DNA from 2 places in the Neobacillus sp. NPDC093127 genome. Region 1 is predicted to be linked to the other one. Evidence: riboswitches for the same ligand, from Rfam matches in the RefSeq annotation. Region 1 holds a riboswitch; the other holds the start of a gene.
The links. Region 1 has a riboswitch for cobalamin ahead of ACIQCO_RS00005 (DUF4430 domain-containing protein). Riboswitches for the same ligand answer to the same signal wherever they lie in the genome.
Positions count from the first base shown of each region.

Region 1 (3,425 bases):
GAACTACTTTGCAGAGGTGGAGCAGGCAACATTCTCACCTGGAACGATGGTGCCCGGTATTGAAGCATCGCCGGATAAGATGCTCCAAGGCCGTATTTTCGCTTATTCCGATGCACACCGTTACCGTGTCGGACCGAACCATAACTTGCTTCCAATTAACCGGCCAAAAGTGGAAGTTAACAACTATCAACGCGATGGTGCGATGCGTTCTGACAATAATGGCGCCGGTTCGGTTTATTATGAACCAAACAGCTATGGCGGACCTAAGGAAGCACCTGAGTATAAACAGACGGCCTTCCAGGTTACAGGTGTGGCTGAACAGGTTTCATATGATGAACACGATCATTACACGCAAGCGGGTGACCTTTACCGTTTGATGTCAGAAGAAGAACGAGCCCGTTTGGTTGAAACAGTCGTCGGAGCGATGAAGCCAGTTGAGAGAGATGACATTAAGCTTCGTCAAATTCAGCATTTTTATAAAGCGGATCCAGAGTATGGCGAACGGGTGGCAAAAGGCTTAAATTTATCGCTTCCACAAAGTATTTTAAAATAATTCTTACACAGGCAGCCTATTGATGCGGGCTGCTTGTTTTTTCCATTTAATTATTTAAAAATTATTAATTTGATTTTTTCGTCGAATTTTCTTTGCAGGATATTTGGGGATATTATTAGAATTATAGAAATATGATAGATAAAAAGGGGGGGATTTGCTTGGCTATCCAAGTGGTTGAAAAAGAAGAGATGAACGTAGTAGGAATACCCTGGAATGGTACTTACGATCAGATGGAAAAGATTCCAAGTCTTTTTACTAAATTGAAGGAACGTATTAAAGAGGTATCTTATCAAAAGAAAGAAGAAATGTTGATTGCGCCATTTCATATAAGGGAAACAGAGATTACCTATTATGTTACAACTCCTGTTGATGTAATTGATGAAATTCCGGATGGTATGGTTGGTTTTACGATTCCACGTAAAAATTATGTCTTCTGCGTTCATAAAGGCAGGATAGAGGATGTTGAAAATACATATCTTCGCATGTACCAATGGATGAATGAATACGGCTATGACCAAGATCACCACGCATTATGTCTTGAAATCTATAAAGAAGAGCATAAATTCCAAAATCTGACTGAAGATCTGCATTTTGAAATTTATTTACCAGTTAAAGTGTATGAAAAATAGCCATTGACGCTGTTATTAGCCATATGATGTTTACAAATTTCTTAGTTTATAGAATAATAGGGTTAACCAATAAAAAATATGATGAAAAAAACAGGTGCTGAAGACTTTCAAAAGACTTCAAGCTTAATAGGGAAGTTGGTAGAAGCCAACGCGGTCCCGCCACTGTAAATGGGAGCAGCCTATAACATGTCACTGTCGAGAGGATGGGAAGACATAGACTGCGATGATCATGAGCCAGGAAACCTGCCTGTTTTTGACACCAACAGCCTACGCGGATAGGAGAGTGTTAAGAATAGAAGCGGTTTTTTTCGTTTCCAACACTTAACTAGATGACACTCCTCCTCCTTTTTGGGGGATTTTTTTTGTGGTGATTTTAATAATGAAGGGATGTCAGACAAAGATGAACAACAGAAAAAATCTAGCAATGGTTCTGCTGCTAGTGTTTGCGCTTTTTACAAGCGGATTCCAAACGCCTGCCTTAGCAGCGAATCAAGAGAAACAGGGCACGATTACTGTTATTGGGACAGATGCAGCTAATCCGCTTTTACCGGAAACAACAGTTCAATTCGGCGAAAGTAAGACTGCAACCCAAGCCTTAGTTAATGCAGTAGGAGAAAGCAATATTGAGTTTACTGATACTACATATGGAAAAATGTTAACAGCGATTAAGGGGGAAAAGGCTGAAGGAACTCATTTTTGGGCTTTCTTTATTAACGGCGTCTCTGCCCAGGTTGGTGCCGATAACTATATCGTCCATAATGGTGACAAATTAACCTTCCGTCTTTCGGATTGGACAAAAACCCCAGAAAGTATGGTTTCGCTCAAGGTCGTCGATGGAGATAAAAAGATTGTCAATAATCTACCCGATATTGAAGTGATCGGCACTCCGACTGCCTTTCAACTTTTACAAGTGGCACTTGGTCCGGAAAAGGTTGGCTTTAGCGAATCACAATACGGGAAGATGATTACGTCAATTAATGGACTGGAAGCAGAAGGGACAAATTACTGGGCATTTTATATTGATGGCCAAATGGCATCTGTTGGTGCAGACAGCTACGCCCTTAAATCGGGTAACCAAATAAGCTTTCAGTTGGAATCATGGCAGGATGTTCCGGCGGATGGCGGAGCTGGCGGGGATGGACAACCAAATCCAAACCCAAACTCTCCAGCTGGGACGGTTTCCGATGCCGATCTTCAAGCTGCTGTTGACGCTGTGAGCCAATATGTTTTAAAATCTCAAATCGGTGAATGGGAAGCGGTTGCCCTAAAACAGGCTGGGAAAACAATTCCTGCGAGCTATCTGGAAGCTGTTAAAGCGCTTGTCAAAGAAAGAGAAGGAAAATTCACGCGCATCACGGATACAGAGCGGTATGTACTGGGAATTCTGGCAGCAGGCGGTGACCCAACAAATATCGAAGGCTATGACCTAGTTCAAGCCATTTACAATGGAAATGTCACAAAACAAGGATTAATTGGTGTCTCCTATGCATTGATTGCCTTGGATAGTGCGGAATTCTCCGTTCCAGCTGATGCTTTGTGGACTCAAGATAAGCTGGTAAACTATCTAGCTGAAAGACAAAACGCAGACGGCGGCTGGGCATGGGATGAAAGTGCAACAAGTGACATTGACACGACTGCGATGATTGTCACAGCACTTGCACCATATCGGAACCAAGCAGGAATTAAAGAAAAAGTGGACGCTTCCATTGAATATTTAGCGGCCCAATATAAGGCGGCGAAGATTGATAACAGTTCAACAGCTGCACAAGTGATTATTGCCTTATCTGCATTAGGAATGGATGCGAATGCTTCATTATTTGCTAGTGATAACAGCAGTCTATTTCAGTATTTCTTATCGTTCCAAAATGCCGATGGCGGTTTTGATTGGCAGGGCGGCGATGTAAGTGATGTTTTTACCACTTCTCAAGCGTTTCAGGCACTAGTGGCCTATCAGCTTTTTGCTCAAGGGAAGGGATCGTTGTACCACTTACCGTTAGTTGCAGAACAGACACCTGATGTGGAGAGTCCTGAAGCGGAAAGCCCACAAGTGGAAGAGCCTTCTATAGAAAAAGAAAAACCGGAGGAAACCGTGAAGGGCCATACTCTTCCAAATACAGCAGCCAATATGTATAACCTACTGGCATTAGGCTTATTCCTCATGATGGCCGGAAGCGTGATTTATATGAAGCAAAGGAAACGAAAGTCGTAAAAACCTTTGTGCCCCCTCTGCTTGTCAGCGAGGC
Region 1 is NZ_JBIVOP010000001.1:91-3,515, reverse strand. It holds gene katA (catalase KatA) at 1-553, shown strand, start outside; gene ACIQCO_RS00010 (GyrI-like domain-containing protein) at 712-1,182, shown strand; cobalamin riboswitch at 1,258-1,447, shown strand; gene ACIQCO_RS00005 (DUF4430 domain-containing protein) at 1,583-3,391, shown strand.

Region 2 (3,425 bases), on a different contig from region 1:
CCGATATGATCGGCTGCATCCTCCCCCAGTGCGAGCGCATTTAATTCCCGATAGTGAAAGAACATAATAATCGAACCAAGGAGCATAAATGGTACAATCAGCTGAACATGGCTCCATCCCCTCATCCCAACACTGCCATATAGCCAATAGATAATTTGTGACATCGAATCTCGATCACTTAATGAAATAATCAACGACACTATCGCTCCAATAAAGGCACTGACAATAATTCCAGCCAAAATGATGGTTTCAATAGCTAAGCTTCTACTGCTTAAGCGTACGAGGCCGAATACAATAAGAAGCGTAATAAAGCCACTGACAATCGCTACAATAGGAAGGGTAAAGTTCCCTAGACCAACAATCGTCACTTGAAAAAACAAAACGAAAACAGCACCAAGAGAAGCACCCGATGACACCCCGATGGTATATGGGTCTGCTAACGGATTGCGTAGAAGTCCTTGAAAAGCAGCACCGGCCAAAGCAAGGGAAGCACCGACACAAAAAGCAAGCAGCACTCTTGGCAAACGGATATTCCAAATAATCATTTCTTCATTTTTCGCTATATCTTCAAGCCAGCCAAGGCTCAAGGATTTGTCGATGATGATATGTAATATAGTAGAAACTGGGACTTGCACACTACTTATGAATAAGCCAAGGAGGGCTGTACTAAGTACAAACCCGCCACTTAGAAGATACAACCAACCTATTTTATTGTTTAAAAACTTCAGGGTAGATAAGTTCCGCAAGTGTTTCGACTCCTTCAATTAAACGAGGACCTGGTCTAGTAACGGTATCGTTATCCACATCAAACACCTGTTTATTTTTTAGAGCGGGCACTTCTGCCCATCCTTTACGAGCTAATACTTGTTCTTTTGGATTTTCTACGTAGTATCCATATGTGGTAATGATGACATCAGGATTTAATTTGACAATCTCCTCCTCCGTCAGTTTTACCCAGCCCTCATGTTCCTCTGCAGCGTTAGTAGCTTGAATCGATTCGAGCATTTCATGCATAAATGTATTTGTTCCTGTCGTAAAAATATCCGGTGCTGGTGCGACCTCTACCCATACTTTCTTTTTATCCTTAATCGCTGCTGCTTTTTCTTTGATTGCACTAAAACGCTTCTTCATATCAGAAATGATTTCGTTTGCTTCTGTCTCACTTCCAGTAGCTGACCCAATCATTTCAATATTGTGATAAACGTCATCAAAAGATGCAGCACTTCCGACCACAATCACCTTAATGCCAGCTTCTTCAAACTGCTTCAGTGTGTCTGGATGTGTTTTGTAATGAAAATCAGTTACAAGGGCTATATCTGGAAGAAGTGTGAGAACTCGCTCTATATTGATATCCTGTGCCCCTACCTTTTCTTTTTCCAACGCTTCCGGTGGATAATTATCGTAATCTGAAACACCAACAATCTTGTCACCTAATCCAAGTGCAAAGGCAATCTCTGTACTACTCGCCTGAATGGAAACAATGGTTTCCGGTTTTTCCTCAATTGTCACCTCTCGGCCTGCATCATCTGTGAGGGTAATTGGGAATGACTGTCCGCTCTCCTTACCTGTTTCTTGTTGAGAAACCTCTTTCCCTTCATTCGTTTCACTTTGAGCGGTCTTCTTCTGTGTACCACAACCAACAATTATCACCATGCTTACTAGAAAAACTGCACTCAATAAACCCCATTTTTTAAAAAACGCCTTCATTACTTTTCCTCCTTCTCTTTTCTGAACACAAAAAAACGCTATTCCTGTGGAAAGCGTCGAGTAAAGGCATTGTAATCATACTTGTCTAGTAGATAGTATGTATAAACATGCAATCTTTAATATAAATATTAAAAATACCAATAATTAAGAGATTACCTGCACTTTAAACATTCCTTTCCTCGAGGAAGCTTAAACAACATAATAGGCAGGTTTCCTGACTTACGAATCAACGGTTGGTTATTCCTTCCCATGCAATACACACACAGTGGATTTTTTATAACCTTCCTACTCGCTTACAGTGGCGGGACCGTGTTGGAATTTACACCAACTTCCCTCTTAGTCCTACTATTCACTAGGAACAGTAAGAAACCTATTTGTTTAATATTCATTTTTTTGTTTTCTACTAGAGATTATTGCATACCCTTTTTGGTTTGTAAATGAAATAGACTGAAAATTATTTTATTATAACTATTCAGGACCCATTTATCGTCATTAAGTTCTAAAGCCTGTCGAAAAAGAATCGCTATCATAATCAACGAAGCTGTGATGTCACCGTTATCCTCATCCATTTGATCCTCATCAACCGCCATTAATTCATTGATCCCATCACTTAATGTCGTACTAATTTCTGATTCTTTTGCATGCTCAATGATTTTACTAGAGATTTGAATCGCCTTTCTTTTTTGGTCATACTCCCTGACGATTTTTTCATAAATTTAGTTACCACCTTTTCCTTCTCCTGGAAGAACAGAATTTATTATGTTCTTCCAGGAGAAGGCCACTAAGCGAAGCGCGGTAGCAACTTTCAAAATTCAAAGGTAAATTTCAGTTTTTGTCGAATTATTTCTGTGTCCATTTATTAGGGGCTTGACCACAGGAACTCACTCCAGTTTTCCGGTTAATATCGCCATAAATTCCTCACCGCTGATGGTTTCTTTTTCTAACAAGTACTTGGTTAGTTCGTGTAATTTATCTTTGTTTTCCTCCAATATCTGAATCGCCCTCCGGTGGCAAGATTTGATAATCTTGAGAATCTCCTCATCTACTCTAGCGGCTGTTTCTGCCGATACCATCAGCGATGTATCGCCGCCTAAATACGGATTGTTCACCGTTTCCAGCGCCATCATATCAAATTCTTCACTCATCCCAAACCGTGTGACCATTGCTCTGGCAATTTTTGTCGCTTGTTCAATATCATTAGAGGCACCTGAAGTGACCGTTTTAAAAATAACCTCTTCGGCGGCACGTCCTCCCATGTAGGTGGTGATTTTATCTAATGCCTGTTCTTTAGTCATGAGAATCGTTTCATGCTCATCGACCTGCATCGTATAACCTAAAGCCCCAGACGTCCTGGGGATAATCGTAATTTTATGAACCGGCGCCGAGTGACTTTGTTTCGCTGCTACCAGTGCGTGTCCAATTTCATGATACGAAATTGTTAATTTATCCTTCATGGAAATAACTGCATTTTTTCGTTGATAACCGGCAATGACGACCTCAACTGACTCTTCCAAATCATTTTGTATTACTTTGTTACGGCCCATCCTAACCGCCCTAAGTGCCGCTTCGTTAATAATATTCGCCAAATCAGCCCCTGATGCTCCTGAAGTGGCTCGCGCAATCATATTAAAATTCACATCAGCTGCTAGCTTTACTTTTTCTGCATGAACGCGCAAGATCGATTCACGGCCTGCTAAGTCAGGTAATTCAACCGGAAC
Region 2 is NZ_JBIVOP010000005.1:84,163-87,587, reverse strand. It holds gene ACIQCO_RS08940 (FecCD family ABC transporter permease) at 1-746, opposite strand, end outside; gene ACIQCO_RS08935 (ABC transporter substrate-binding protein) at 709-1,707, opposite strand; cobalamin riboswitch at 1,895-2,096, opposite strand; gene ACIQCO_RS08930 (hypothetical protein) at 2,118-2,297, opposite strand; gene ftsH (ATP-dependent zinc metalloprotease FtsH) at 2,589-3,425, opposite strand, start outside.
Region 2: another riboswitch for cobalamin. It lies ahead of ACIQCO_RS08935 (ABC transporter substrate-binding protein); the one in region 1 lies ahead of ACIQCO_RS00005 (DUF4430 domain-containing protein).